Regions from separate parts of the Mesorhizobium sp. M1399 genome, predicted to be linked through region 2. Evidence: riboswitches for the same ligand, from Rfam matches in the RefSeq annotation. Region 2 holds a riboswitch; the other holds the start of a gene.
What was found. A riboswitch is a leader RNA that binds a small molecule or an ion and turns the genes downstream of it on or off. The one in region 2 is predicted to bind S-adenosylmethionine.

Region 1: linked by a shared signal. The riboswitch ahead of metX (homoserine O-acetyltransferase MetX) and the one ahead of NKH05_RS17825 (O-succinylhomoserine sulfhydrylase) in region 2 are both predicted to bind S-adenosylmethionine.

What each region holds. Positions count from the first base shown of each region.
Region 1 covers NZ_JAMYKZ010000015.1:73,368-88,640, reverse strand. The annotation lists gene NKH05_RS24820 (lysoplasmalogenase family protein) at 1-487, shown strand, start outside; gene NKH05_RS24815 (MerR family transcriptional regulator) at 669-1,031, shown strand; gene NKH05_RS24810 (short chain dehydrogenase) at 1,028-1,627, shown strand; gene NKH05_RS24805 (cupin domain-containing protein) at 1,798-2,226, opposite strand; gene gloB (hydroxyacylglutathione hydrolase) at 2,247-3,014, opposite strand; gene NKH05_RS24795 (class I SAM-dependent methyltransferase) at 3,113-3,883, shown strand; gene NKH05_RS24790 (ABC transporter ATP-binding protein/permease) at 4,014-5,846, shown strand; gene NKH05_RS24785 (DUF1194 domain-containing protein) at 5,923-6,729, shown strand; gene NKH05_RS24780 (RNA polymerase subunit sigma-70) at 6,748-7,773, opposite strand; gene NKH05_RS24775 (SDR family NAD(P)-dependent oxidoreductase) at 7,815-8,561, opposite strand; gene NKH05_RS24770 (DUF1330 domain-containing protein) at 8,797-9,117, shown strand; gene NKH05_RS24765 (hypothetical protein) at 9,202-9,408, opposite strand; gene NKH05_RS24760 (hypothetical protein) at 9,407-9,616, shown strand; gene metW (methionine biosynthesis protein MetW) at 9,679-10,293, opposite strand; gene metX (homoserine O-acetyltransferase MetX) at 10,466-11,635, opposite strand; SAM riboswitch at 11,711-11,788, opposite strand; gene hisC (histidinol-phosphate transaminase) at 11,927-13,036, shown strand; gene NKH05_RS24740 (prephenate/arogenate dehydrogenase family protein) at 13,043-13,978, shown strand; gene NKH05_RS24735 (DUF2125 domain-containing protein) at 14,109-15,110, opposite strand; gene NKH05_RS24730 (gamma-glutamylcyclotransferase) at 15,225-15,273, shown strand, end outside.
Region 2 covers NZ_JAMYKZ010000009.1:214,254-229,526, reverse strand. The annotation lists gene chvE (multiple monosaccharide ABC transporter substrate-binding protein) at 1-744, shown strand, start outside; gene mmsA (multiple monosaccharide ABC transporter ATP-binding protein) at 844-2,376, shown strand; gene mmsB (multiple monosaccharide ABC transporter permease) at 2,373-3,665, shown strand; gene araD1 (AraD1 family protein) at 3,849-4,841, shown strand; gene NKH05_RS17830 (2'-deoxycytidine 5'-triphosphate deaminase) at 4,872-5,966, opposite strand; SAM riboswitch at 6,102-6,179, shown strand; gene NKH05_RS17825 (O-succinylhomoserine sulfhydrylase) at 6,250-7,440, shown strand; gene NKH05_RS17820 (ceramide glucosyltransferase) at 7,475-8,629, opposite strand; gene apaG (Co2+/Mg2+ efflux facilitator ApaG/CorD) at 8,857-9,249, shown strand; gene NKH05_RS17810 (Hsp33 family molecular chaperone) at 9,326-10,336, opposite strand; gene argF (ornithine carbamoyltransferase) at 10,454-11,365, opposite strand; gene NKH05_RS17800 (aspartate aminotransferase family protein) at 11,380-12,579, opposite strand; gene NKH05_RS17795 (GcrA family cell cycle regulator) at 12,934-13,458, shown strand; gene NKH05_RS17790 (magnesium and cobalt transport protein CorA) at 13,528-14,535, opposite strand; gene phoU (phosphate signaling complex protein PhoU) at 14,728-15,273, opposite strand, start outside.

The DNA.
Region 1 (15,273 bases), on a different contig from region 2:
CGTCGCCGCACTGGGCGTCAGCGCCGTCGGCGACGCCTTCCTGTCGCGCGACGGCGAGAAGGCATTTCTTGGCGGCGCGGCCAGTTTTCTTGCCGCGCATGTGCTTTACGTCGTGCTGTTCCTGCGTGCCGGCGGCGGCCTCGGGCTGCTTTTGGCCGAGCCGTGGCGGGCAGCGATCGTGCTGGCGATGGTCGTGTTGGCGCTGGCGATGATTTTCGCGCTCCGGCGCCGCGTCGGCCCGGCACTGCGCCTGCCGATAGGCCTTCGTGTGGCGGCAATCCTCGCCATGGGCATTGGCGCGCTTACCCTGAGTAGTGCCTGGGTCATCGGTGGCGTCGCCCTGCTCATATTGTCCGACGGGCTGCTTGCCGCGGAAAAGTTCCTGCTGCCCGCCATCTCGCCGCACCGTGCCTGGATGCGCCATGCGGTCTGGGCGCTGTATTACGCCGGCCAGCTGGCGATCACCCTGGGTTTCGTTTTAGGCTAGGAATGTCGATATTCAGATGATGCCGGCCTGCAAACGGCGAAAGATCCGACGCTTGGTGCCCATGGGCAAGCCTTTGTGACGCAATCCTCGAGGTCGTCAGATCAGAGGGTAAAAATTCTCGCTTGACCTAGAGCTGCTCCAGCTTGGTAGCCTAGCGCACAATCGGCAGGGTAGGCGACACATGCGCATTTCGGAGGCGGCAGCTACAAGCGGACTGGGTATCGACACTATCCGCTATTATGAAAAATTGGGTTTGCTTCCGAAGGTCAGGCGAGGACGTGACGGGAGGCGGGACTTCTCGGCAGAGAATGTCGAATGGCTAATACTCCTGTCCTCGCTGCGCGAGACAGGTATGCCCATGGAGCAGATGCGATACTTTGCGCGGCTTTATCAGCGGGGCAGCGAGACTCTGCCCGAACGGAAAGCGGTTCTTCTTGATCACGCAGCGCATCTGGACAAGCGGCGAGCTGCGTTGGATGGCTGCGCCGAACTCCTTGCCTACAAGCTCAAACGATATGACGAGATGGCAGAAGAAATATCATGAGAATTATTGTCGTCGGCGCGGAAGGTGACATCGGCAAAGCGGTTTGCGACGAGTTGGGTTCCCGCCACGCGATCATCAAGGCCAGCCGCTCTAGTGGCGACTTTCAGGTTGATATGGCTGACCGCGCATCGCTCGATGCCATGTACGCCAAATGTGGCAAAGTGGATGCCGTCATCTCTACCGCAGGCAATGTCCATTTCGGGCCGCTTGGCAAGTACACCGAAGAGACGTTTATGCTTGGCCTGCGCCATAAGGTCATGGGCCAGGTCAATCTGGTGTTGGCAGGGTTGGCCACTGTCAGCGATGGCGGCTCGTTCACACTGACTAGCGGAGTGCTCGACCGCGATCCCATTCGGATGGGAACAGGGGCGGCAACAGCGAACGGCGCGCTCGGCGGTTTTGTCCTTGGTGCGGCGATCGAGATGCCGCGCGGTCTTCGCATCAATGTTGTGAGTCCCGGACTTCTGGACGTGTCCGTGCCGAGATATGGCGAGTGGTTCCCCAGTCACGAGCCCGTTTCGTCGAAACGGGTGGGGCTCGCCTATGCGAAGAGCGTGGAAGGGGCCATCACCGGCCAAGTGATCATCGTCGGGTAGTTTCGCAGAAATCCTAAGTGTTGGGACATATTGGTCGCCCCCTGAATATCAAGGGTAGTTTCCGTTGCAAAATTTTGGAGGTTCGAGAGTGACTCTTGCGACAACCTGAACGACGGCTTTCCATCCTGAGCGGCTGTTGTCGTTGGGTACCAAGCGTCAGGTCTTCACCACTACGGCGTGCCCGGCAGCCAGCCTGGTTCGGCCAATTCGAAGGCGGCGAAATCGAAGCCCGGCGCCACGGTGCAGCCGACCAGCGTCCATTCGCCGAGGCTGCGTGCCGACTGCCACCAGCCTGCCGGCACGACGATCTGCGGCCGCTCGCCTGCGGCAAGCGCCGTGCCAAGGATCTCCTCGATGACGGGACCGCCTTCTCGATGTATCGACAGCGCCAGCGGCGCACCGTCATAGAAGTGCCAAACCTCGGCCGCGTCCTTGACCCGGTGCCAGGCCGACAATTGGTCCTTCTCCAGAAGGAAATAGATCGCCGTCGAATGGCCGCGCGTGCCTGCCGCGCCGTCGCGAAAGGTTTCGGCATACCAGCCGCCTTCCGGATGCGGCTTCAGGCCGAGCAGGGCGATGATTTCGGCGGAACTGGTCATGCCCTAGCTCCTGGTGCCGCTCAGAAATTGTCCTTGCGCTTGCGGATCTCGGCGAACACTTCGGCGTCGGAGGCCTTTTCCAGGCCGAGATGCCTGCGGATCGCCGGATCGTGCCAGCGCAGGAACGGATTGGTCGACAGTTCCTCGCCGATCGTCGTCGGCAGCGTCGGCTTGCCGTCGGCGCGCAGCGCCTCGATCTTGGCGGCACGCTCTTTCAGCGCCGAATTGGTCGGGTCGACGGTCAGCGCGAAACGGGCGTTGGCCAGCGTATACTCATGTCCGCAATAGACGACCGTCTCGGCCGGCAGCGCTGCGAGCTTTTTCAGGGATTCGTACATCACCGGCGGCTTGCATTCGAGCAGCCGCCCACAGCCGAGCGCAAACAGCGTATCCGCGGCGAATGCCACTTTTGACGCCGGCAGGTGATAGGTGACATGGCCTGCGGTGTGGCCGGGTGTGGCGATGACCTCGATCCGCTCATCGCCGAGGTGGACGACCGAGCCTTGCTCGACGGTTTCGTCGATGCCGGGAATCTTTGCCTTTTCGGCTTCCGGCCCGACGATGCGCAGCTTGAAAAGCTCCTTCAGCGCCAGATTGGCCTCGACGTGGTCGAGATGGTGGTGGGTGGTCAGGATCATCGTCGGTGTCCAGCCGGTGCGCTTGATGGCGGCCAGGATCGGCGCCTCTTCTGGTGCGTCGATGAGCGCCGTCTGGCCGCTTTTGGGGTCATGCACCAGCACGCCGAAATTGTCGCTGCGGCACATGAATTGTTCGATCTCGACCGGCATCATATCTCTCCGTTTACAGGCGCAGACATAGGGCGCCTGCCAGCCGATGTCATCTGCCTTTGTTGAACTTGGACTGCTTCGAAGCTACCGTTCCGCCCATGCATTCAGATATTGTCGACCTCCGTTCCTTCTATTCGACCACGCTCGGGCGCCTGGCCGAACGCTCGATCACCATGGCGCTGTCCTCGCTATGGGCTGTTGTGCCCAACGAGCGGCTGGTCGGCCTCGGCTACACCTTGCCATGGCTGGAGCGCTTCGGCAGCGATGCCGAGCGCGTCTTTGCCTTCATGCCGGCGACGCAGGGCGCGGTGGTCTGGCCGGCGACGGGGCCGACGGCGACCGCCCTGGTCTTCGACGAGGAGCTGCCGCTGGTCGATTCCTGTATCGACCGCATGCTGCTCGTCCATTCGCTCGAACATGTCGAGAACCCGCGCGAGACGCTGAACGAGATCTGGCGGGTGCTGTCGCCGGCCGGCCGTGTCGTCATCGTCGTGCCCAACCGGCGCGGCGTCTGGGCGCGCTTCGAGCATACGCCTTTCGGCAATGGCCGGCCGTTCTCGCGCGGCCAGCTGACCGAATTGCTGCGCGAAGCGAATTTCACGCCGGCGGCGTGGTCCGATGCGCTGTTCTTTCCGCCGTCGCCGCGACGTTTCATGATGCAGTTCCACAATGTGCTGGAGCGTGCCGGCCGGCGCTTCTGGCCGATCTTTTCGGGCGTCATCGTTGTCGAGGCGCAGAAGCGGCTCTATCAGGGCGTCCCGGTGGCGCAGCGCGCCTCCCGCCGCGTCTTCGTGCCGGTTCTCTCGCCGCATGGCGCGCCGACGCTTGGCCGGCTGTCGGGGGCCGAACGTCCGGCGTCGCCAGGATGACGCGTTCGTGATCCGACGCAGGCTTTTTCTCACCTATCTGTCGCGGACGGGTTCGCTGCCCGATTGAAGGCATATGCGGTCGATCCTATGACCGGGGTTTAGCACCGCTTCCGAATGCAAGGATCCACTCATGGCTGATCATCCGGATGTCGAGCCCAGCGCCCAGAAGCTTGCCACGTCGATCGAAGCCAGCAGCCTGCGTGAGCAGCTGGCAACAATCAAATTGGCGCTGACCACCTCGCCAGTGCGAAAACAATTGCTTTGGGCAGCGATCGGCATCGTCGCCGTCATCGTGGCGAGCTCGATCGGGCAGGTTCTGCTCAATCGCTGGAACCAGCCTTTCTACGACGCGCTGGCGCGGCGCGACATGCCGGCTTTCCTGCATCAGCTTCTGGTCTTCGCCGGCATCGCCGGCGGGCTTGTGGTGCTCAATGTCAGCCAGACCTGGCTCGACCAGATGCTTCGCCTGAAGCTGCGCGAGGCGCTGACGCTCGACCTGATCGGCGAATGGATGCGGCCGGCGCGTGCCTTCCGGCTGACCCATGCCGGCGCCATCGGCGTCAATCCCGACCAGCGCCTGCAGCAGGATGCCGGGCATCTCTCCGACCTTTCGACCGGTCTCGGCATCGGCCTGCTGCAGTCCTGCATCCTGCTTGCCTCGTTCGTTGGCGTCTTGTGGTCGCTGTCTTCCGGCTTCGTCTTCCACATAGGCGGCCATTCGCTGGCCATACCCGGTTACATGGTCTGGGCGGCGATCCTCTATGCGGGCACAGCTTCGTGGTTGAGCTGGCTGGTCGGGCGGCCGCTGATCCGCTTCAACAACGATCGCTATACGCGTGAGGCGGAACTGCGCTCCTCGGTGGTTCGCGTCAACGAGAATGTCGATGCCATCGCGCTTGCGCATGGCGAGGCCGATGCCAGGCGCCGGCTCGAATTCGACCTTGGCATGGTGCTGGGCGCCATGCGGCGCATCTACAGCGCCCAGATCAATCTTTCCTGGGTAACCGACACCTATGGCTGGATCACTGTCGTCGCGCCGATCCTCGTCGCTTCCCCGGTCTATTTTGCCGGCGATATCAGCTTTGGCGGCTTGATGATGGCGGTCGGCGCCTTCAACCAGGTCCATTCCTCGCTGCGCTGGTTCATCAACAATATCGGCGGCATCGCCGATTGGCGCGCCACGCTGATGCGGGTCGCCGACTTCCGCATCGCGCTCGGCGACACCGACGCGCTGCACGATACGGAAAGGCGCATTTCGTTCGGCGAAAATCCCGACGGCAGCCTGACATTCGAGAAGCTCGAGATTGCCTCGCCGGACGGATGCACCAAGCTTGCCGAGCCGCATGTCGAAATCCGCGCCGGCGACCGCGTCATGATCACCGGAGATCCGGGCGCCGGCAAGACGCTTTTCTTCCGCGCCATTGCCGGTCTGTGGCCATGGGGCAGCGGCCGGATCGGCATGCCGGCCGGAGAAGCGCCGATCTTCGTTCCGCGTACTCCCTATTTCCCGCTCGGCAGGCTGCGCGAGGTGCTCAACCATTCAGACGGCGCGGCGGAGGCGAGCGATGCCGAGATTTCGGAGGTGCTGGCCGATGTCGGGCTGCAACGCCTGTCGTCCTCGCTCGATCACTCGGCGCGCTGGGAGCGTGAGCTCAGCGACGACGAGCAGCGTCTGCTGGCCTTTGCCAGGCTCGCCTTGCGACGGCCGAAATGGGTGATCATCGACGAGGCGCTGGACGCGTTCGACGGCGCGACGCTGAGGCAAGTGCTGTCGATGCTGGACAAGCGCCTTCCCGACGCCGCGATCCTCAATATCGGCCGCGGCCAGCACAATACCCGCTTCTTCCCGCGAGCGTTGACCATCGTCAAGGATGCCGGCCAACCGCCCCTCAAGCCGGCCCGTGTCAGGGCAGGCGCCATCGAACCGCCCCCGATTATCGCCTCGGCTCGCCGAAAGAAATAGAAGCCAAGCTTTATTTCGCCGCGATCGCGGCGAAAAACTATCGCGATCGTTTCAGATGGGAACGTTCCGATCGGCCATGCTTGACGCTCTCGCCCTGCTCGCCTGCCTTGCCTGTGCCCCGGCAGCACCTGTGGCCGCGCCCGCCAATGCCATTGCCGTCGACGTCGAGCTGGTGCTGGCCGTCGACATCTCGCAGTCGATGGATGAAAGGGAGTTTGCCCTGCAGCGCGCCGGCTATGTCGCGGCGCTGCGACATCCCGACTTCATCAATGCCGTGCGTACCGGCCCTTCCGGCCGCATCGCCATCGCCTATTTCGAATGGGCCGGCACCATCCGCGACGATGCGGTCATTGCCTGGCACGTCATCGACAGCAAGGAGAGCGCCAACGCTTTCGCCGACAAGATCGCGGCCCGCCCGTTCAGGAGCTTTCGCGGCACCTCTATTTCCGGTGCCGTGGCCTTCGGCGCCGAGCTTTTCGATGGCACGGCCTTCGTGGCCAAACGCCGCGTCATCGACGTCTCTGGCGATGGCCCAAACAACACCGGCTTGCCGGTCACAACGGCACGCGATGCGGCGCTGGCGAAGGGCATCGTCATCAACGGGTTGCCGATCCTGATCAGCCCGTCACCGACCTTCAGCCATCTCGACCGGTATTATGCCGAATGCGTCACCGGCGGACCGGGCTCGTTCGTGCTACCGATCTACGCGGTTTCCGAATTCGCCACCGCCACTCGCCGCAAACTGATCCTCGAGGTCAGCGGCGTCGAGTATCCCAAGGAGGATCCGAGGACGATCCGCACCGACGCACCGATCGACTGCCTGCAAGGCGAGCGCGACCGGCGGTTTTTCTCCGACCCGTATTTCCCGGAACTCGACCGGTAAGGCTTGCTAGGGGGTAAGCTAGGCCGGTGGCAGGCCGAAGGCCGGGAACAGGCTGGGGCCGAGCGGCCCTATGAAGATCGTCAAGGAAGCGATCCCGCCCTCGGCTGGCTCGAACACATGCAGGGAATGGGCCCGCCACGCCGGGTCATCGTGGCTGCGGGAATAGACCCCGACCGCCGGTTGGCCATTGGCCGCGGTGGCCAGCGTGCGGAAGCCGCCGAACCTCGGCCAGACGGTCTCGAAGAAACCGCGGATCGCTTCGCGGCCTTGATACCATTCGCGCCAAGGCGGCATGGTATAGATGGCGTCCTCACGCAGGAGCTCGATCAAACCTTCGAGATTGGCGGCCTGCCAGGCCTGCATGTAACGTTCGAGCAGCAGGCCTTCTTCGGCGTTGGGCCGTGATCGGCTGGCCGGCCGTCCGCCAGGATAGCGCGCCGCCAGCGTTGCGCGGGCGCGCTGCAACGCGCTGTTGATCGAAGCCGTCGATCCGCCCAGCAAACGCGCCGTCTCGACGGCCGACCATCCCAGGACGTCGGCAAGCAGCAGCGCGGCGCGCTGCCTGGGCGGCAGATCCTGGATAGCGGCGACGAAGGCGAGCTGGACGGCCTCGCGGCTCTCGTAACGGGCTTCCGGACCTGGCTCGCTGCCGGCAATGTCTGGAAGCTCGGCGTCGGGGTAGGGCTCCAGCCACGCGACGTCAGCTACGGGCCCGCCTATGGCCGCCCCGTGCGACGGCGGCCGTCCGGGTTCCCGGAGAATGCGACGCGCCCTCGACCTCGCCTTGATGGCGTTAAGGCAAGCATTGGTCGCGATCATATAGAGCCAACCGCGAACCGAACCCCGCCCGTCGAACTCCGACCTTGCGCGCCAGGCGCGAAGCAACGTGTCCTGGACGAGGTCGTCGGCCTCGTGCAGCGAACCCATCATGCGATAGCAATGCAGCTTGAGCTCGCGGCGATGCGCGGCCGTGACCTTCTCGAAGGCCAGCCGATCGAGGATCGGCTGGCGTGCCGGTTCCAGAGGTGGTTGAGCGTCTGTCATGCTACTTTCGGGTTCCGGGTCAGGTTTGCATTACGCGCGCCTCAGGCGGCCGGGGCAAGCCCGCTCCCGCTCACCATGAAGGAACTGCCTTGCGGCTGGCCGGTGGCGAGTGCGACCACCGCCCGTCCGACATCGGCCGGCGTCTGCATGTCGGTCATGGCGGCGATGAAGTCCGCCGGCTGGATGCCCATATAGGCCGCGATGCTGTCGACGCCGGCCTTGCCCACGCCGGTCTCCGGCATGATCCGCATCGGCGCGAGCGCCATGAAGCGCAGGCCGAGGCCAAGCCGGTCCGACTCCTTCTGGCTATGACCGGCCAGGAACATCTGCATGCGTTTTGCGCCGGCATAGCCGCCGGCATTGGGTGGCCCACCGCTCAAGGCCGCGCCGCTGGAGATCAGAACGATCCGGGTTCCCGGCTTGAGCGGACGGCGCAGAGCAGCCCGGCAAAACAGGAACGACGCCTTGACGTCGGTGTCCCAATTTGCCGAGAAGGCCTTCCAGTTCTGTTCATGCACCGGCGCGGAAGGGGCCAGCGCACCTGCGCAGATCACCAGCACGTCCGGCTCAAGCGCGGCGAAGACCTTATCGGGGGCGGAGTCCACCGTCGCATCGATCGCGAGCGTCTTCACGCCGGAGACCTCCCAGGCAAATTGCGCCAGGGCCTGTTTTCCGCGGGCGACCGCCAGCACCGTCGCTTTCTCCTTGAGGGCGACCTCCGCAATGGAGCGGCCGACACCCCGGCTGCCTCCGACGACGACGACATTCTGATTTTGCAACGATCCCATGGATCACCTCTCTGTTCCCGGCCGCCGGACCATCCAGGCGCGCTCATCGATAAGGACAGCGCAGGTGGGCGGAAATCATCGGTGCCAGGCAGAAATATCTTTCAGGTGACGGCAGCGGCGCGCCAGTTTTGTATTCGGTGTCATTACCTCGGGGGTAATCGACCAGCGCGCAACGTCCCGGCAAACTGCTCCCATCAAGCCGGTTGTCCGGCTTTCGACCACAAGGAGTTACACCATGACCGCCTACGCCGTCGCCCATATGCGCCAGGTCACGCCGGGGCCGCCGATCGTCGAGTACCTGCAGAAGATCGATGCCACGCTTGAGCCGTTCGGCGGGCGCTTCATTGTGCATGGCAGCGAGGTGGACGTGGTTGAAAACACCTGGCCGGGGCACCTCGTCATGATCGAATTTCCAGACATGCAGCAGGCGCGCGGATGGTACCGCTCGGCCGCCTATCAGGAGATCTTGCCGCTGCGCACCGAGAATTCTCAGTCCGATGTGGTCCTTGTCGACGGCGTTGCGCATCCGCACAAGGCCACCGACGTACTTGAATAGGGCAATGATCGGCTACGATCGGCTTCTATGGCGCCGCCATCTGTCCGGCGACACTGAATTTGGATCGCGTCTGCATCGGCAGCTTCACCGCCCCTGCAGCACCTTGATCGCGTTGGACATGTCGCCGTGCGACAATGCAGCCAGATAATCCGAGTAGTTGATCCTCCCGTTCGCGAAGCCGTTCATCAATCGCGTGCAGAACGTGTGTTCCAATCCGGCGTCCGGGACGTTCATGAGCGCGGCGAGGTTTGCCCTTTCAACCTTGCCGAACCGCATCTTGAACTTGGTCATGCACCGCTGGATCGCCTGCCGCTTCAGCGCCGGGCTGCCGCTCAACGCGACTTGTCCATTCTGGAAATCGGTCTTCGATGTCGTACACCCAGAAATCAAAGTGGCCGATATCAAAGCTGTTGCTAATACTAGCGTCTTCATTGCTTCCCCCAAACCAACCCATTTGAGACCTGTTAAAGCAACAAAGAATGCTGGGCAATTTCATTGAATGGAAAACTGAAAATATGGTTTTTTGCGGAGGTCGGAGGTTCGTTGCTTCTGCCTGTTAACCTATCGTTTCAGCAGAAATACCGCCTGCTGGCCGAAAAAGTTCCAGAACCACCACGGCATCGAGAAGCCGATCCGCTGGCCGTTGGCGTCGAGCGCGGTTGCCTTTTCCACCGTCGCGCCCAGCTCGTCGCATAGATTGACGAAATCGCGAATGGTGCAGAAATGGATGTTGGGGGTGTCGTACCAGTAATAGGGCAGGTCCTTGGTCACCGGCATGCGGCCGTTGAAGAGCAGCGAAAAGCGTACCCGCCAGTGGCCGAAATTGGGGAATGAGACGATGGCGCGGTTGCCGATCCGGAGCAGTTCGTCGAGCACCAGCTTCGGATTGCGGGTCGCCTGCAAGGTCTGCGACAAGACGACAAAGTCGAAGCCCTTGTCGGGATAGAATTGGAGGTCCTTGTCGGCATCGCCTTGAATGACCGACAGGCCGCGCGCCACGCATTCGTTGACGCCGCGCTGCGACAGTTCCAGCCCGCGGCCGTCGACCTTCTTGGTCGCCTGCAGCAATTCGAGCAGCAGGCCGTCGCCGGAACCGACGTCCAGCACCCGCGACTGCGGCGGGATGAGATCGGCGACGACTTCGAGGTCGACGCGCTGGGCGCGGTTGACGCTCATTGGCTCGGCTCCTGCCTGGCGCATGGTCCTGACCCGAAAAGTCTGCAACTTTTCGGGGCCATGCGCTGATGCCTGGCGCATGATCCTGATCCGAAAAGTCTGCAACTTTTCAGGGTCATGCGCTGATGCCTGGCACATGGTCCTGATCCGAAAAGCGTGCAACTTTTCGAGGTCATGCGCCGAGCCCTCTAGCCCGGGCCGCCGAGGCGATGAAGCCTTTGATGGCGGCGAACAGTTCCGGCTCGTCGAGCAGGAAGGCGTCGTGGCCGCGGTCGGTCTCGATTTCGACGAACGATACCGAGGCGCCGGCCGCGTTCAGCGCGTGAACGACCGAGCGGCTCTCCTCGGTCGGGAACAGCCAGTCGCTGGTGAAGGAGACCAGGCAAAAACGGGTCTTGGTGCCGGCGAAGGCATCGGCCAGCCGGCCGCCATGGTCGGCGGCGAGATCGAAATAGTCCATCGCCCGGGTCATGTAGAGATAGGAGTTGGCATCGAAGCGATCGACGAAGGTCATGCCCTGATGGCGCAGATAGCTCTCGATCTGGAAGTCGGCATCGAAGCCGAAGGTCAACGCTTCGCGGTCCTGCAGGTTGCGGCCGAACTTGCGGTGCAGCGCTGCTTCCGACAGATAAGTGATGTGGGCGGCCATGCGCGCCACCGCCAGCCCCTTTTCCGGTCGCTTGCCGTGCTCGAAATATTTGCCGCCATGCCAGTCGGGGTCGGCCATCACCGCTTGCCTGCCGACCTCGTGGAAAGCGATGTTCTGCGAGGAATGGCGGGCGCCGGTGGCGATCGGCAGGGCCGAGAAGACGCGCTCGGGATAGCTGGAGGCCCATTGCAGCACCTGCATGCCGCCCATCGAGCCGCCCAGCACGCTGAACAGCTGTTCGATGCCGAAATGCTCGACCAGCATCAGCTGCGCCCGCACCATGTCGCGGATGGTGATGATCGGCAGGTCGAGTCCGTAAGGCTTGGCGGTTGCGGGATTTGTCGAGGCGGGGCCGGTGGAACCGAGGCAGCCGCCGATGACGTTGGACGAGATGACGAAGAAACGGTCGGTATCGATGATCTTGCCGGGGCCGATCAGCACTTCCCACCAGCCCGGCTTGCCGGTCACCGGATTGGTGTTGGCGACATGCTGGTCGCCGGTCAGCGCATGGCAGACGAGGATGGCGTTGGAGCGCGCGTCGTTGAGCGTGCCATAGGTTTGGTAGGCGATCTGGAACGGCGACAGCAGCGTGCCGGCGTCGAGCTTGAGCGGCTTGTCGGCGCCGAAACGCAACACTGGGCTCGACGGCTGGTCGGCCTCGTTGTTGGTTTTTCGAGCGCGCAAAGCGACCATCACATCTCCTTGCCCGGGCTTTAGTTGTCCACCGGTCTGGGCAACAAAAACCGGCCATGCCTTCGCAAAGCCGGTTACAAGATGCAAACGGCCCTTTAGCAAGTTGTTTAACGTGGCTGCAAGCCGACCGGCCAAATCACCACGGAACTGTCGATGCTCTTCTAGGACTGACGCATGGCTTCGTCAACGGCAAGTTCTTGATCCCGAATTGCCGCCCCTCGACATTCCTGGCCACGGCTTGTATTTCCGCTGCGGCCTCCGGATGGAGGCATCCTCGACGGATTTCATGGAATGAGCCAGACACCGGATCAGACACGTCCAACGCCCCGCGCCGGCATCATGGACATCGAAGCCTATGTGCCCGGCAAGAGCGCGGCGCCGGAAGGTGTCGCCAAAGTCTACAAACTGTCGGCGAACGAGAACCCGCTCGGTCCTTCGCCAAAGGCGATAGAGGCCGCGCGCGCGGTCGCCGACAAGCTCGCGGTCTATCCCGACGGCAGCGCCAGGCGCCTGCGGGAGGCGATCGCCGAGGTGCATGGGCTCAATCCGGCGAACATCGTCTGCTCCAACGGTTCCGACGAGATCCTGGGCCTGCTTGCGCAGACCTACCTCGCGCCCGGCGATGAAGCCATCATCACCGAACACGGCTTCATGGTCTACAAGATCTACATACAGTCGGCCGGTGCCGTCCCGGTAACGGTCAAGGAGACCGATGAACGCGCCGACATCGATGCGATCCTCGCCGCGGTGACGCCGCGTACCAGGATCATCTTCCTTGCCAATCCGAACAACCCGACCGGCACTTACGTGCCGTTCCAGGAGGTGCGCCGCCTGCATGCCGGCCTGCCGCGAAACGTGCTTCTGGTGCTGGATGCCGCCTACGCCGAATATGTCCGGCGCAACGACTATGAAGCCGGCGTCGAGTTGGTGGGCAGCGCGGAAAACGTGGTCATGACCCGCACCTTCTCGAAATTGGGCCTCGGTGGCGCGCGGATCGGCTGGATCTATGCGCCAATGCACGTCATCGACGCGATCAACCGCGTGCGCGGGCCTTTCAACGTCAATGCGACGGCGATCGAGGCCGGCATCGCGGCGATCCGCGACCGCGCTCATATCGAGCGCAGCGTCGCGCATAACGAGACCTGGCTGGCCTGGCTGAGCGAGCAATTGACCGGGCTCGGGCTGCGGGTGACCCCGAGCGTCGGCAATTTCATCCTGATCCACTTTCCCGAAGACAAAAAGCATTCGGCGGCGGCCGCCGACGACTACCTCAGTGCGCGCGGCTACATATTGCGGCGCGTTTCCGGCTACGGTTTTCCCAACGCGCTGCGCATGAGCATCGGCACCGAAGAGGCCAATCGCGGCGTTGTCGCAGCACTCGCGACATTCCTGAAAAGCTAGGGCACCATGACCTCACCGATGTTCGAAAAGATCGCGCTGGTCGGCATCGGCCTGATCGGTTCGTCGCTGGCCCGCGTCATCCGCCGCGAGGGACTTGCCGGTCAAGTCGCCATTTCGACGCGCAGCGAAGCGACGCTGGAGCGGGCGAGCCAACTCGGCCTTGGCGACACCTACACGACAGATGCGAAAGAAGCGGTTCGCGATGCCGATCTGGTCATCGTTTCGGTGCCGGTCGGCTCTTCAGGCACGGTCGCCCAGGAGATCGCACCGGCGCTGAAGAAGGGCGCCATCCTCACCGATGTCGGCTCGACCAAGGCATCGGTGATCGCGCAGATGCAGCCGCATGTGCCTGATGGCGTGCACTTCATCCCCGGCCATCCTTTGGCCGGCACCGAAAAATCGGGACCGGATGCCGGTTTTGCCGAACTGTTCGAGAACCGCTGGTGCATTTTCACGCCGCTGGCCGGCACCGATCCCGTGGCGCTGGAAAAGCTCTCGGAATTCTGGCGCCGCTGCGGCTCCAACATCGACACGATGGACCCGCAGCATCACGACATGACGCTGGCCATCGTTTCGCACCTGCCGCACATCATCGCCTATAACATCGTCGGTACCGCCGACGATTTGGAGTCGGTGACCAAGTCCGAGGTCATCAAATACTCGGCTTCCGGCTTTCGCGACTTCACCCGTCTCGCGGCGTCCGACCCGACCATGTGGCGCGACGTCTGCCTGCACAACAAGGACGCCATCCTCGAAATGCTGGCGCGGTTCTCGGAAGATCTATCCTCGCTGCAGCGGGCGATCCGCTGGGGCGACGGCGAAAAGCTGTTCGACCTGTTCACCCGCACCCGCGCTGTCCGCCGCTCGATTATCGAGGCCGGCCAGGACATCGACGTACCGGATTTCGGCCGCCAGGCAGTCGAACACCCGCCGAAGGGATAAGCCGCGGCAAGCCGATCGCAGGCCGTACCGCCCCAGAACGGTTCATCGTTTCACGGAAACGCCGAACCGGTCTATCTTTTTGTTTGACGCAATCCGGACGGAAAACCGTTCACAATTTCCTGGAATTGCTCTAGTCGAGCGGCTTGATCTTGCCGAGCGGGATGAAGCCGAGCGAGGCCTTGCCCTTGACGATCTTCAGCGGCATCGACGGTGCGTTGCCGAGCAGCGCCAGTCCGGCGAAGCCGGTCTGGATTTCTTTCTTCTGCTCGGGGATGGCGGTGGCGAGGATTGCCGCCACGGCCTTCGGATCATTGAGCTTGATCATCAGGTCGGCATTTATGAGACCATCATTGTCGACCGACAGCGGTCCGGAAACGGTGATGCGCGCAGTTCCGGACGACAGATCGAGCTCGCGGATTTCGACCGCCTGGCCGCGCAGGCTCTTCGGATTTGCCTTGATCAGCGTCACACCGTTCTTCAATGTCACGTCGCCGCTGCCGTCGAGTGGCGGCAAGACGCGCCCGCCGATGGCCTCTGCGTCGATTTCGAGATCGGTGAAATTGCCGGCATAGTCGATGTCCTGGCCGTTTGGGCGCAATTGTCCGGTGGCGGTTCCGGCGCTGAACAGCGAGACAGGATCGGTGTCGTCCGCCGGATCGGTCTGGCCGGACAGGCCTTCTGCCTGCAGCGAGAGGCGCCCCGGCAGCGGCCAGGACAGCTTCATGTCGGCCCGCAGATCATCCCAGTCGATCCACAGCGGCGTCATGCCGGGAACAGAGGTCCTGAGCGGCCCCCTGAACTCGGCGGCAGGCGACAGAAGCCGCGTGATCTGCGTGGCGGCGTTGATTTTGCCTGTCGATGCAGCGACGTTGCGGCTGTCGTCCTCGTAAGCCAGACTGTCGCAGGAAAGGGTGAAGGTGAAGGGATAGCCGCTGACCGCAAGATTGGCGCAGTCGGCCTTGATGCCGTTGTCGTCGAGATCGGCGACCGCCCTTTCGGTTGCGCTCTCGACCAGATCCGCCAGGTAGAACCAGCCGGCGCTGTAGATGCCGAACAGCACGAGGATGAAAGCGGCAAGCCACAACAGGCGGCGACGTTGGCTGGGCGGCGGGCGCTCGTCACTTGACGTCATGCTGCGGCTTTCGTTAACGCGGGTGACACGGGCGGGCTGTCGCTTTCGGCAACAACAGGTAGACGGACTGAAACACCACCGGTGGGGTGGTTCGTCACAATCAGGCTTGGCGATATGGGCGATTTTTGGGTTTTTGGCTACGGCTCACTGATCTGGCGGCCGG
Region 2 (15,273 bases):
GTCGTCGTCGTCGCTTACGACCGCCTGATCAAGAAGACGCCAAATGTCGACTACTACACCACCTTCGACAATTTCGGCGTCGGCGTCATCCAGGCCAAATCGCTGCTCAAGGGCCTCGGCTATCCCGAGAAGAAAGGCCCGTTCAACATCGAGCTGTTCGGCGGTTCGCCGGACGACAACAATGCGTTCTTCTTCTATAACGGCGCCATGTCGGTTCTTCAGCCGCTGATCGACGACAAGACCCTCGTCGTGAAGTCCGGCCAGATGGGCATGGACAAGGTCGGCACGCTGCGCTGGCTGGCGGCAACCGCCCAGGCCCGCATGGACAATCTGCTCTCCGCCAACTACTCGGACGGCAGCCGCGTCGATGGCGTGCTCTCGCCCTATGACGGCCTGTCGCGCGGCATCATCGCTTCGCTGCGCGCCGTAGGCTACGGCACTGCCGATCAGCCATGGCCGATCGTCACCGGACAGGACGCCGAGACCGCTTCGGTCAAGGCGATCATCGCCGGCGAGCAGTATTCGACCGTGTTCAAGGACACCCGCGAACTCGCCAAGGCGACGGTCGAACTCGTCGACAAGGTGCTCTCGGGCGGCAAGCCGGAAGGCCTCGACACCACGACCTACAACAACGACGTCAAGGTCGTTCCCTCGATCCTGTTGACGCCGCATGACGTCGACAAGTCGAACTACCAGGCGCTGGTGGTCGACTCCGGCTACATCAAGGCCGAAGAACTGAAGTAATCGCGGTTACAAAGCCTGGGGTCCTGCGCAGGCAGGGCCCCTTTTCGTTGGCGAGCCAGCCCGGTATTGTTTGCGGACCTCGCAGGAGTGGTATTCTCAATGGCATCGACGATTTTGGAGATGCGCGACATCACCAAGACGTTTCCAGGCGTCAAGGCGCTGTCGAACGTCAAGCTCATGGTCGAGGAAGGCGAGATCCATGCCGTGGTCGGCGAGAACGGCGCCGGCAAGTCGACGCTGATGAAGGTGCTGTCGGGTGTGTATCCGTCCGGCACCTATGACGGCCAGATTATCTATCGCGGCGATGAGTGCCATTTCAAAGGCATCCATGACAGCGAGCGCAAGGGCATCGTCATCATCCACCAGGAGCTTGCGCTGGTGCCGATGCTGTCTATCGCCGAAAACATATTTCTCGGCAACGAGCAGGCCAAATACGGCGTCATCGACTGGAATGCCAACGAGACGCGCACCAGCGCCCTGCTCAAGAAGGTCGGCCTCAAGGAAGACCCCAACACGCTGATCACCAATATCGGCGTCGGCAAGCAGCAGCTGGTCGAGATCGCCAAGGCGCTCAGCAAGGAAGTGAAGCTGCTCATTCTGGACGAGCCGACGGCGAGCCTGTCCGAAAAGGACAGCCAGGCGCTGCTCGATCTGCTGCTCGAATTCAAGCGGCAGGGCATCACTTCGATCCTGATCTCCCACAAGCTCAACGAGGTGAACCGGGTCGCCGACAAGGTCACGATCATCCGTGACGGCCGGACCATCGAGACGTTGGCCAAGAAGGACATCTCGGAGGACCGCATCATCACCTCGATGGTCGGCCGTTCGCTCGACGACCGCTACCCGCCGCGAGAGCCGAAGATCGGTGAGACCGTTCTCGAAGTGAAAAACTGGTCGGTCTACCATCCCATCCATGCCGAGCGGCAGGTCATCAAGGGCATCAGCCTCAACGCCCGCAAGGGCGAGGTGGTCGGCATTGCCGGGCTGATGGGCGCCGGCCGGACCGAGTTTGCCATGAGCCTGTTCGGCCGGTCCTATGGCCGTCGCATCACGGGCGAGGTGTTCCTTAACGGCAAGCCGATCGATGTCTCTTCGGTGAGCAAGGCGGTGGAACACGGCATCGCCTATGTTACGGAGGACCGCAAGACCTACGGTCTCAACTTGATCGACCATATCAAGCATAACATCACGCTGGCCAACCTGCCCGGCGTCTCGCGCCATGGCGTGATCGACGATTTGCGCGAGCTTTCCGTCGCCAACGATTATCGCGGCAGGACTAATATCCGCGCCTCAAGCGTCTACCAGATGACCGGCAACCTTTCTGGCGGCAATCAGCAGAAGGTGGTGCTGTCGAAATGGCTGTTCGCCAATCCGGAAGTGCTGATCCTCGACGAGCCGACACGCGGTATCGATGTCGGCGCCAAATATGAAATCTATACGATCATCGCGCGTCTCGCCTCCGAGGGTAAGGCAATCATCGTCATCTCGTCGGAAATGCCCGAACTGCTCGGCATCACCGACCGCATCTACGTCATGAACGAAGGACGCATCGTCGGCGAAATGGCGGCGAGCGACGCCAGCCAGGAAAAGATCATGCGCGCCATCGTCCGTGGAGAAGGGAAAGCATCATGAGCACCGAAAGCGCTCCCGGGCCGCAAACCGGCGTCGCCCAGGATATACAACAGGCACCTCGCATTGCCGTCTCGGCGCTGGTCACCAATCTGCGCGAATACGGGTTGGTGCTGGCGTTGATCGCAATCATGGTGTTCTTCCAGTTCACCACGTCCGGAACGCTGTTCAAGCCGGTGAACCTCAGCAATCTCGTGCAGCAGAACAGCTTCATCATCGTGATGGCGCTGGGCATGCTTCTGGTGATCGTTTCGGGCCATATCGATCTCAGCGTCGGCTCAGTCGCCGGCTTCATCGGCGCACTGGCGGCGATGATGATGGTTATCTGGCCGCTTGGCCCATTGAGCAATCCGCTGGTGGTGTCGATCATCTGCCTGATCGTGGGTGGCGCGATCGGCGCGGCACAAGGCTACTGGATTGCCTATCACCGAATACCGAGCTTTATCGTCACGTTGGCGGGCATGCTGATCTTCCGCGGCATCTGTCAGGCGCTGCTGGGTGGCGGGTCTTCCGTGGGGCCGCTTCCAGTCGGCTTCAAGGCGCTGAGTTCCGGCTTCATTCCGGACCTGATCGGCCCATTGACGCTGATACCACCGACCGTGAACGCCGCCGGCAAAACCATTGTCGGCAGCGGCCTGACGCTGCACCTGACGACTATCGTGATCGGCCTCGCCGCCGTGCTCGCCTATGCCTATTTCGGGCTCAGGGCGCGGCGCACCCGCGAGCGGCATGGCTACGAAGCCGAGCCTTTCTCGCTGTTCGTCGTCAAGACCCTGGTGATCAGCGGGCTGGCACTGTTTCTGGTCTACCAATTCGCCACCTATAGGGGCCTGCCCATCGTTCTCATGGTGATGGGCGTGCTGATCGCGTTGTTCGTCTTCGTTACCAAACGCATGACGATCGGACGCCGCATCTATGCGATGGGCGGCAATGCCAAGGCAGCCCAGCTATCGGGCATCAAGACCGAACGGCTGACGTTGATGGTGTTCATCAACATGGGCGTGCTGTCGGCACTCGGCGGCCTGATTATCGCGGCGCGCCTGGGGCAGGCGGTGCCTGCGGCGGGCCTCGGCAGCGAACTCGACGTCATCGCCGCGGTGTTCATTGGTGGCGCTTCGGCGATGGGCGGCGTCGGCCAGGTCATCGGCGCGGTGGTCGGCGGTTTCATCATGGGCGTCATGAACAACGGCATGTCGATCATGGGCGTCAATGTCGATTGGCAGCAGGTGGTCAAAGGCCTGGTGCTGCTCGGCGCTGTCGTCTTCGACGTCTACAACAAGAACAAGGCTTGAGAGGCAACCAGGAGGCATACGGGTCACATCGCGGCGCTGCCGGGCGGCGCGAAGAAGTCCCCCGAGGGACCTGACCCGCGAGCGCAATCCGGACGAAGAATTTCAACCGCGGCGTGGACAGGGTCCGAGCCGCGCCGGGCAGGGTTTGCCAAGAAGGCAGGCCGCAATTCAGAGAGGGTTACCATGCTGATCTCACAGATCCTCGACGACGCCGAGACGATCCGCGTCGTTGCCCGCAACGGCGGCAAGACCCGCGTCATCAACGGCGCTCGCAGCGTCTATTCGCTGGCGATGGAAGCCGCGCGCACCGGCACCGGGCTTGTCGCCCTGATCGAGCGCAAGGGCTTCGGCGAAACCGTCGATCTCGACGCAGCCTACAAGAAGGGACGGCTGCTGTCGCCGATCAACCATCCCGATCCGGCGCATCTCCATCTCACCGGCACCGGGCTGACGCATCTCGGCTCCGCCGCGACCCGCGATTCCATGCACAAGAAGCTCAGCGATGGCGGCGAGGAACAGCTGACCGATTCCATGAAGATGTTCCGCATGGGGCTGGAGGGCGGCAAGCCGGCGAAGGGCCAGATCGGCGTGCAGCCCGAATGGTTCTACAAGGGTAACGGTACCATGGCAGTGGCGCCCGGCGCGGCGCTCATGTCGCCCGCCTTCGCCCAGGATGCCGGCGAGGAGCCGGAAATCGCCGGAATCTATGTGATCGGCGACGACGGCGCCCCGTTCCGCGTCGGCTTCACGCTGTCGAACGAGTTTTCCGACCACGTCACCGAGCGCGTGAATTATCTCTTCCTCGCCCATTCGAAACTGCGCAACGCCTCGTTCGGGCCGGAGATCCTGATCGGCGACCTGCCGTCCGACATTCGCGGCGCTTCACGCATCCTGCGCCACGGCAAGCTGCTTTGGGAAAAGCCGTTCCTGTCGGGTGAAGCGAACATGTCGCACACCATTGGCAATCTCGAGCATCACCACTTCAAATACTCGGCCTTCCGCCAGCCGGGCGACGTACATGTGCACATGTTCGGCACGGCGACGCTGTCCTTCGCCGACGGCATCAGGACCGAGCCCGGCGACGTATTCGAGATCGAGGCGAAGGATTTCGGCCTGCCTCTGCGCAACCCGCTCGAAATCGAGCAGCCGGTGAAGGTGGCGGTGAAGACGCTTTGAGCCGGCATAGGCCGCAAAGTGAGGGGAAGCTCAGCGCGCGGCGCGGAAATGCTTGGACAGTTTTAGGCCTTGCGCCTGATAGTTCGAACCGAGATCGGTGCCGTAGAGCGCTTGCGGCCGTTTCAGCATGTGCTCGTAGACCAACCGTCCGACGATCTGGCCATGATCGAGAATGAACGGCACTTCGTGGCTGCGCACCTCGAGCACCGCCCGGCTGCCGGTGCCGCCCGACGCCGAATGGCCGAAACCGGGGTCGAAGAAACCGGCATAATGGACGCGGAACTCGCCGACCAACGGATCGAAGGGCGTCATTTCGGCGGCGTAGAGCGGCGGCACATGCACCGCCTCGCGCGACACCAGGATGTAGAATTCGTCCGGATCGAGCACCAGCTCGCCGGCACCGCTCTTGTAGAGCGGCTCCCAGAAATCGACGACATCCTGCGCGGCGCGCTTGTCGACGTCGACCAGGCCGGTGTGGTGCTTGCCGCGATAGCCGACCAGCCCATCCTTGTCGCCGTCGAGGTCGATCGACAGCGCGATGCCACCGCCTGAGATGTTGGGTGGTTCGGTGGCGACCAGCATCTCGGCGCGATGCAGGTCGTGCAGTTCGCTTTCCGACAAAAGCGCATTGCCGGTGCGGAACCTGATCTGCGACAGCCGCGAGCCGGTGCGTACAACGATCGGGAAGGTGCGCGGGCTGACCTCCAGATAGAGCGGGCCTTCATAACCGGCGGCGATCTTGTCGAACTCGTGGCCGCGGTCGGTCATTACCCGAGTGAAGATATCGAGCCGTCCGGTCGAGCTTTTCGGGTTGGCCGAAGCCGAAATATGAGCGGGCAGCGCCAGGCTTTCGAGCAGCGGCACGATGTAGACGCAGCCGGTTTCCAGCACGGCACCTTCGGCGAGGTTGATCTCGTGCAGCTTCAGCCGGTCGAGCTTGTCGACAACCCTGTGGTCCGGACCGGGCAAGAAGGAAGCACGCACCCGCCAGGCCTTGTCGCCGAGCCTGAGGTCAAGGCTGGCCGGCTGGATCTGATCGGCATCTAACATGCGCGGCGATTTCAGCGCGCCCGTCTGGAACAGCGCGGAAATATCCTGATCGGGAAGAATGCCTGTCTGCCGCAAGGGTCTGGCTCCGTTCGAACGCCGGGCGAGGTCTTGTTCTGTCGCAGGTCCGACCGTGGACGCCTTTGGCACCTGCTTGGTACAACCCTCTTAATCATGCCGGCAATTGACGCAAGCGCGGCGCGGGTCTAAAGCTCGTTATCCCGTGGTGATTTGGCCGGTCGGCTTGCAGCCACGTTAAACAAGTCGCTAAAGGACCGTCGGGCCGCAAGGCCATATGGACCGGTTGCGACTTTCGCGACCGGTTTTTTGTTGTTTGGACCAATTTTGGTGTTTGGATAGAATGATGACCAAGAAGCGCGACTGGAAGCCTCAGACCGCACTCGTGCACGCCGGGACGCTGCGTTCCGGCTTCGGCGAGACCTCCGAGGCGATGTATCTCACCCAAGGCTATGTCTACGAGACGGCGCAAGCGGCGGAAGCCCGCTTCAAGGGGGAGGAGCCGGGCTTCATCTATTCGCGCTATGCCAATCCGACGGTCGACATGTTCGAAAAGCGTATGTGCGCGCTGGAAGGCGCCGAGGACGCGCGCGCTACGGCGTCCGGCATGGCGGCGGTGACGGCAGCGCTGCTGTGCAGCGCCAAGGCGGGCGACCATGTCGTGGCGGCGCGCGCACTGTTCGGCTCCTGCCGCTGGGTGGTCGAGACGCTGGCGCCGAAATACGGCATCGAGGCAACGCTGGTCGATGGCACTGACATCGCCAATTGGGAACAGGCGGTCAAGCCGAACACCAAACTGTTCTTCCTGGAAAGCCCGACCAACCCAACGCTGGAGGTGGTCGACATCGCCGCCGTCGCGGCACTTGCCAACTCGATCGGCGCCAGGCTGATCGTCGACAATGTCTTCGCCACGCCCTTGCAGCAGAAACCCTTGCAGCTCGGCGCCCATATCGTCGTCTATTCGGCCACCAAGCATATTGACGGCCAAGGGCGCTGCCTTGGAGGCGTTATCTTGTCGGACAAAAAATGGATCGACGAGAACCTGCATGACTATTTCCGCCACACCGGCCCCAGCCTCTCGCCCTTCAATGCCTGGACCCTGCTGAAAGGCCTGGAGACGCTGCCGCTGCGCGTACGCCAGCAGACGGAAAGTGCCGGCCGCATAGCGGATTTCCTCGCCGAGCGCCCGCAAATCGCCCGTGTCATCTATCCCGGCCGTGCCGACCACCCGCAAGCGGCCGTGGTCAAGAAGCAGATGTCGGGCGGCTCAACGCTGATCTGCCTGGATGTGAAGGGCGGCAAGCAGGCGGCCTTTGCTTTCCAGAACGCGCTCGACATCGTGCTGATTTCCAACAATCTCGGCGACGCCAAGAGCCTGATCACCCATCCGGCGACGACCACACACAAGAACTTGACCGATGAGGCCCGCGCCGAGCTCGGCATCGGGCCGGGCACGCTCAGGCTTTCCGTCGGCCTGGAAGATACCGACGATCTGCTCGAAGATATCGAGCAAGCGCTGAGAGCCGCCGGATAGGGCTGACCGAACAGAGGTGAGCGGGGGGCGCCGATCAGGCGCCGGACGGGGTCTCTTCCAGCTCCGCGACGGCCTTGGTCTGGATGGTCATAACGTTGCCGCGCCAGTCGACGGCGCCGCTCAGCCAGCCGCGCGCCCATATCGCCGGCAGCATGCAGTCGCGAACCATCATCGCCAGGATGGTGCGCAGCGACAGGTGCCATCCTTTGACCCAGGCCAAGGCACATTCCGGCAGGTAGGCCGCGACCAGCACGGCGATGGCGGTTGCCGGCAGGCTGACGCCGGCGTCAGCCGCCGCGATCAGCGCAAGCAGCAGCGGCGGCGCCGCGCCGATCAGGATCTCGGGGGCGAAGAACAGCGCGAAGGTGACGCGGCGCAGCCGCGCCCAACGCGCCTGCCGAGACCAGATCTCGCCAAGCGTGCGCCGGCCGAGCGGCTGTTCGAAGGGCGAAGCGACAAGATTGACGCGAAGTCCGAGCCGGTTGACCAGCTTGGTCGCGGCGGCGTCCTCGGCGATCTCGGCGGCCGGTGCGCGGATGCCGCCATTGGCGTCAAGCATCGGCTTGTTCCACAACATGCTCTTGCCCTGGGCGAAGCCAAGGCCGAGCGCCTCTCCAGCGTACTGCCAGCGTGCCTGCAGTGTGTTGAGAAAGGCGCATTCGACCTCCCCCCAAAACCCTTCAGGCCGCGAGCCGATCGGCGTCGAGCAGACGAGGCCGGTGTCGGGCCGCCATGCCGCCATCAGCTGCTGGACATAATCGCTCGGCATAAGCACGTTGGAATCGGCAAGGATGACCCAGCGATAAAGCGCCGCTTCCCAACCCTTCACGCAATTGTTGAGTTTCGGATTGCCGCTGATGCGGTCGTCGCCGACGAGCAGCCGGGCGCGTATAGCCGGAAAACGCGCCATTGCAGTGGTGATCGACTTGACCACGGGGTCGTCGGCATGGGCGACGCAGAAGATGAGTTCGTAGCGCGGCCAGTCGAGTGAGAAGGCGCGCTCCAGCGTCTCCTCGGTAAACGGCTCGACGCCGCGCGCCGGGACGACGATCGATACCGGTGGCACGGTGGCGGCCGGCGATGCGATCCTAGCTGCTCGCTTCAGCTTCAGCGAAGCTAACAGGATGCTGGCGAGATTTGAAAGAAGGAGAGCTATGGAAAAGAGGGCGGCTGCGAATGTCGGTTCCATCGAGATCTGGTCACTCCAGAAATGCTGGCCGCATGACGGCCGTTTTCAACAATTCGACAGAACACCGAGTCGCCCGGCACAAGCCTGCACACCATCATTGTCATGTGTCACTTAAATGACATTGTTTTTCGGCACCTGCGCTTGAGTCGGGCAAGGAGATGACGCGCATCGTTGATCAAACTGCGCTGAGCGTCGAAAGTTCCGTCTACATTGCTTTGGAGCAGTTCATGTACAGCGCCGTCACCCGCAACATCGAAGTGCAGGTCAGGCCGTTCTATCTGGAGGATCATTCCGACCCGCCGCAAAACCGCTATGTCTGGGGCTACCAGGTGACCATCGACAATCGGTCGGACGAGTTCGTGCAGCTTCTGTCGCGCTACTGGCACATTACCGACGGCACCGGCAAGGTCGAGGAAGTGCGCGGCCCCGGGGTCGTCGGCGAGCAACCCGGACTCAACCCCGGCGACAGCTATCAGTATACGTCTGGATGCCCGCTCTCGACCCCGTCCGGCATCATGGTCGGGCACTACACAATGCGCAACAAGCGGGGCGAGACCTTCGACGTCGCCATCCCCGCCTTCTCACTCGATTTGCCAGGCACGCGGCGCACCGTCAATTGACGTTCACTTTGATTCCTCTTCCCGCCTTGCGGGGCGAGGAACCCAAGTTCTGCGAAGGCAGCCGCACTGACGCTCGTTATTGAGCCGCTGCAAATTCCGCCGGGTCGAAGTCATATTGCTTCGAGCAGAATTCGCAGGCGACGTGAATGCTACCATCCTCGGTGCTGTCTCTGATCTCCTCGGCGGAAAAACCCTCGAGGATGCCGCGGATCTTCTCCCTCGAGCATGAGCACTGGTCGGCGACCGGCACGCCGCCGAAGACGCGGACACCATGCTCGTGGAACAGCCGGTAAAGCAGCCGCTCGGCGCCGATAGTCGGATCGATCAGCTCGGTCGGTTCAATAGTACCAAGCAGCGCCAGCAGTTCCTGCCAGGAATTGTCGGTCGGGTCGTGGATTTCCTCACGCGGATCGCCGTCGCCCCCGGGAAGGTCGGGTACGCGCATGCGTTCCGGCGACTGCGGCAGGAATTGTGCCAGCAGGCCACCGGCGCGCCATTGCTCGCGGGCACCGCCGACGCCGGGCGTCAGAAGCTTGGCCACCGAAAGCCGTAGGTCGGTCGGAATCTGCTCCGATTGGCGGAAATAGGTGCGTGCGGCTTCTTCCAGCGTGACGCCGTCGAGCTGGACGATGCCCTGGTAGCGTTGCGTGTGGGCGCCCTGGTCGATTGTCAGCGCCAGGACGCCGCTGCCGAGCAGCGTCTGCGGCGACGTCTCGCCGGCAGCCGTCAAAGCCTCCAGCCGGTCGGCATCGAAGCGGGCATAGGCGCGCAGCGCGTGCGGCGTGGAGAAATCCGCGACCAGCATATCGACCGGCCCGTCGGTGCGGGTCTGCAGAATGAACTTGCCCTCGAACTTCAACGAAGTTCCGAGCAGGACGGTCAGCACACAGGCTTCGGCCAGTAGTCGTGCCACCGGCTCGGGATACTCGTGGCGGCTGAGAATAGCGTCGAGCATCGGCCCGAGCTGGACGGTACGGCCGCGCACGTCGAGCGGGCCGACCTCAAACGGCACGACATGGTCGTCGCCGGCGTAGCCGAACTCGCCGAGCTTGGGTTGATGTTCAGCCAATTGACGAGTTTCCAACATGACAAAGCTCCGGGGCGCGGCGATGCCGCCCTCCGGGGCGCATGCGACGAGACGCGCTCGATTTGCGTGATGCGCCTGAGATAGGCACCACGAACTCCCGGATCAAGGCGGCCCGGATCAAGCGCCCAGGCACCAGGCCAAAACCGCCTTCTGGGCGTGGAGCCGGTTCTCGGCCTCGTCGAACACCACCGAATGCGGCCCATCGATGACCTCGTCGGTAACCTCCTCACCGCGATGCGCCGGCAGACAGTGCATGAACAGCGCGTCCGGCTTGGCTTTCGCCATCAGGGCCGCGTTGACCTGATAGGGCAAGAAGACATTGTGGCCGCGCGCACGGTGCTCCTGACCCATCGAGACCCAGCAGTCGGTGACGATGCAGTCGGCCTCGTGAACGGCCTCCTCGGGCGAACGAGTGAATTTCAGCTTGCCGCCATTGGCCTTCGACCAGTCGACATGCCTCTGAGCCGGTTCGCTGCCTTCGGGCACGGCGACGTTCAGCTTGAAGCGGAACCGCGCAGAGGCCTCCAGTAAAGAATGCAGGACATTATTGCCGTCGCCGGTCCAGGCGATCGTCTTGCCGGCCACCGGACCGCGGTGCTCTTCGAAGGTCATGATGTCGGCCATCAACTGGCAGGGATGGGTTTCGTCGGTCAGCCCGTTGATGACGGGCACCGTAGCGTTTTCCGTCAGTTCCAGCAGCCGGTCATGCGAGGTGGTGCGGATCATGATGGCATCGACATAGCGCGACAGCACCTTGGCCGTGTCTGCAATAGTCTCGGAACGGCCAAGTTGCATCTCGGTGCCAGTCAGCATGATCGTCTCGCCACCCAACTGCCGCATGCCGACGTCGAACGACACGCGCGTGCGCGTCGAGGGCTTGTCGAAGATCATCGCCAGCACCTTGCCTTCGAGCGGCTTGGTGCGTTCGCCGGCCTTGAGCCTCGCCTTTCGCACAGCTGCGTCGTCGAGCATGAAGCGCAGATCGCCTTCGGAAACGGCGGAAAGATCGGTGAAGTGGCGAAGGGACATCAGGAATTCCAGGATTACTTCGCGGCGGCAGCGACGATGGCATCCGCCAGGCTCTTGGCGCCGGCACGAATGCGCTCGAGCCCCTCGTGGATCTCGGCATCGGTGACGGTGAGAGGCGGCAACAGACGGATAACGTTGTCGCCGGCCGGAACCGTCAAGAGATGCTGGTCGCGCAGTGCCACCGTAACCTTGGTGTTGGGCATCGCGCATTTAAGGCCGAGCATCAGGCCGGTGCCCCTGATGCTTTCGATAACGTCCGGAAATTCGTCGGCGACACCGGCCAGCCCCTGTTTCAAGAGCAGCGCCTTGCGCCGGACGTCATCGAGAAAGCCGTCTTCCAGCACCACGTCGAGCACGGCGTTGCCGACCGCCATGGCCAGCGGATTGCCGCCGAAGGTGGTGCCGTGCACGCCGGCGGTCATGCCGGCCGCTGCCTCGTCGGTGGCGAGGCAGGCGCCCATCGGGAAGCCGCCGCCGATGCCCTTGGCCACCGCCATGAGGTCGGGTGTGACACCCGCCCACTCATGCGCGAACAGCTTTCCGGTGCGGCCGACGCCGCATTGGACCTCGTCGAAAATCAAGAGCAGTCCGTGCTGATCGCAGAGCTGCCTGAGCCGCTTCAGCGATTGCGACGGCACTTGCCTGATGCCGCCCTCACCTTGCACCGGCTCGATCAGGATCGCCGCGGTTTCAGGCGTGATCGCCTTTTCGGCGGCGTCGATGTCGTCGAAGCCGACTTGGTCGAAGCCGTCGACCTTGGGGCCGAAACCTTCCAGATATTTGTACTGGCCGCCGGCGGCGATGGTCGCCAGGGTGCGGCCATGGAAGGCGCCTTCGAAGCTGATGGTGCGGAAGCGCTCGGGATGGCCCTTGATGAAGTGATAGCGCCGCGCCGTCTTGATGGCGCATTCAAGCGCCTCTGCGCCGGAATTGGTGAAGAACACCTTGTCGGCGAAGCTGGCGTCGGCCAGCCGCTCGCCGAGCCGGCTCTGTCCCGGAATCTCGTACAGATTGGAGACGTGCCAGAGCTTGGCGGCCTGTTCAGTGAGGGCCGCGACCAGATGCGGATGGCTGTAGCCCAATGAATTCACGGCGATGCCGCCTGCGAAATCGAGATATCGCTCGCCCTTGTCGGTGACCAGCCAGGTGCCTTCACCGTGGTCGAAAGCCAGGGGTGCGCGAACAAAGGTCTCGAAAAGCGCCGAACCGCTCATTATATGCGTCTCCGGAACCGGAAAATCAAAAAGCCGCCAAAGCGGCGGCCCTTGTGGCTTATCGTGTTTTTCGGCCGTGAAGTCAACGAAAAGGTCGCGCAAGGACGTGCGGCAAGCCCCCCAGCACAATGCCGGCTCATAAGCGACCGGGCAAGTTGGGGAAAACCGAAAAAACCGATTCGTGTTGGCCTTGGGACTCTTGTCACCGAGTCAGCGCATAAGGTAATTGTAGTAGAGAAATAACTAGATTTCGTGCGGCGGACCTAATCACCCGATATATGTGGTGTCTGCCCGGCAGAAGCCGGGTCGGGAATGGATTCCGATTGCCGCACTTTTCAGCAGGAGCGCGGTCTCATGAACTGGACTGACGAGCGAGTCGAACTTCTCAGAAAATTGTGGTCGGAGGGTCTCAGCGCCAGCCAGATCGCCGCACAGCTTGGTGGGGTCAGCCGCAATGCGGTCATCGGCAAAGTGCACCGGCTGAAACTGTCCGGCCGCGGACGCACAACCGCATCACCGGCACGCCAGAAGAAGACGGTACAGGGATCGACGATCCAGAAATCGGTGTCGCGGGCAGCAAGCGCCACGCGCCATGCCACCACGTCGATGTCGATCGGTGCGACCGCGCTCAAGGCGCAGTTCGATGCCGAACCGGTGTCGCGCCACTATATCCGCCCGGTCGAAAACGTCGTCGTGCCGATCTCCCGGCATCTGCAACTCGTCGAGCTGAACGAGCGCACCTGCAAGTGGCCGAATGGCGATCCGCTTTCGGAAGACTTCCATTTCTGCGGCAACGACGCCGCCGAAACCGGACCCTACTGCAAGTACCACGCCCGGGTGGCGTTCCAGCCGGCGTCGGAGCGGCGGCGGAGCAGGTGAATGGTGGCGGCTTGAGCCTGGCGTAAGAAGCAAGGCTCCCATTTAGCCCTATTCACTATTCACCTCTCTTCAAAGCCACCCATTCTTGCGAAACCGCCAGTAAAGAAACGTGCAGATCAGGGCGATTGCCGCCAGTACGGCCGGGTAGCCATATTCCATCCTCAGTTCCGGCATGTCGCTGAAATTCATGCCGTAGATGCCGGCGAATGCTGTCGGCACGGCCAAGATGGCGGCCCATGAGGCAAGCTTCTTGGAGATCGCCGTCTCCTGACTCTGGCCGACCAGAAGGCTCGCCTCGAAGGCGAAGGCGAGAACCTCACGCAGGCTGTCGATCTTTTCCTGGACCGTGCGGATGTGGTCGGTGACGTCGCGAAACAGCGGGTGCATGGCTGTATGGATTTGCGGCAGATCGGCGCTGGTCAGCCGCCGGCAGACCTCCACCAGCGGCAGGGCCGCATTACGCAGGCGCAAGAGATCGCGGCGCAGCATGTAAAGCCGCTCGATGTCGGAGCCGGTCATCGGCTTCAGCAGAACCTTGTCCTCGATCGCCTCGACCTCGTTTTCGATCTGCTCGAGCACCGGCATGTAGTTGTCGACGATGAAATCGAGAATGGCGTAGAGGACGAAATCCTCGCCCTTGGCGAGGGAATGCGGACAGCTTTCCCAGTGCTGGCGAACGGCGGCGTAGGAGGTCGACGGGCCATGCCTGACGCTGACAATGTAGCCAGCGCCGACGAACAGATGCGTCTCGCCGAAGGTGACACGGCTGTCGATCAGCTGCGCCGTGCGGGCAACGATGAACAGGGCATCACCATATTGCTCGATCTTCGGCCGTTGGTGCGGATGCTCGGCGTCCTCGATCGCCAACTCGTGCAGATGGAATTGCGCCTGGACGCGCAGCAATAAATTGCGGTCGGGCTCCAGCAGTCCGATCCAGACGACATGGCCCGGCTTCCCGGCCCATTCGCCGGCTTCCTCGATCGGTATGTCGGCGATGCGCCGCCCAGCCGTATAGACGCCGCAAGCGATTATGCCCGACATCGGCGGCGCGGGAGCAAACTCGCGGACATATTCCATCCCAGCCTCCTGAAGGCAGGCTTTCATCGCGGAACTGAGAAGTCGGCGCGTCGAAAGCTTAGCGCAATTTGCTCTCAGGTGGCGAATCCGAAATTCGCATTAGTGTGGAGCAGCAGGGGAGCTGCTTTTCGGATTTGAGAGCCACTCCACCAAGTGGCAACTCTAGCGGCCACCACGTTTTGTTTCGAGAACTCACTTCGCAGGCAGCGTTGCGGGAAGAATTATCTTATCCGTCTTGTCGCCCTTCGGGCGATCGGCCGGCATCTGATCGCCGGTGACGATATAGTAGATCGTCTCGGCGATGTTGGTGGCGTGGTCGCCGATGCGCTCGATGTTCTTGGCGCAAAACAGGAGATGCGTGCAGGGCGTGATGTTGCGTGGGTCTTCCATCATGTAGGTCAACAACTCGCGAAACAGCGAGGTGTACATGGCATCGATCTGGTCGTCGCGGTCGCGCACGAAACCGATTTTCTCCACCGACCGCGACGCGTAGACGTCGAGCACTTCCTTGAGCTGGGTCAGTGCCAGATTGGCCAAAGCCTCGAGGCCGCGGAACAGGCTGTTCGGCTGGCGCCCGTCGGCGACGGCAACCACCCGCTTGGCGATGTTCTTGCCGAGGTCGCCCACCCGTTCGAGGTCCGCCGAGATGCGGATCGCGCCGACGATCTCGCGCAGATCCGTCGCCATCGGCTGGCGCTTGGCGATGATGATGATCGCCTTGTCGTCGATCTCACGCTG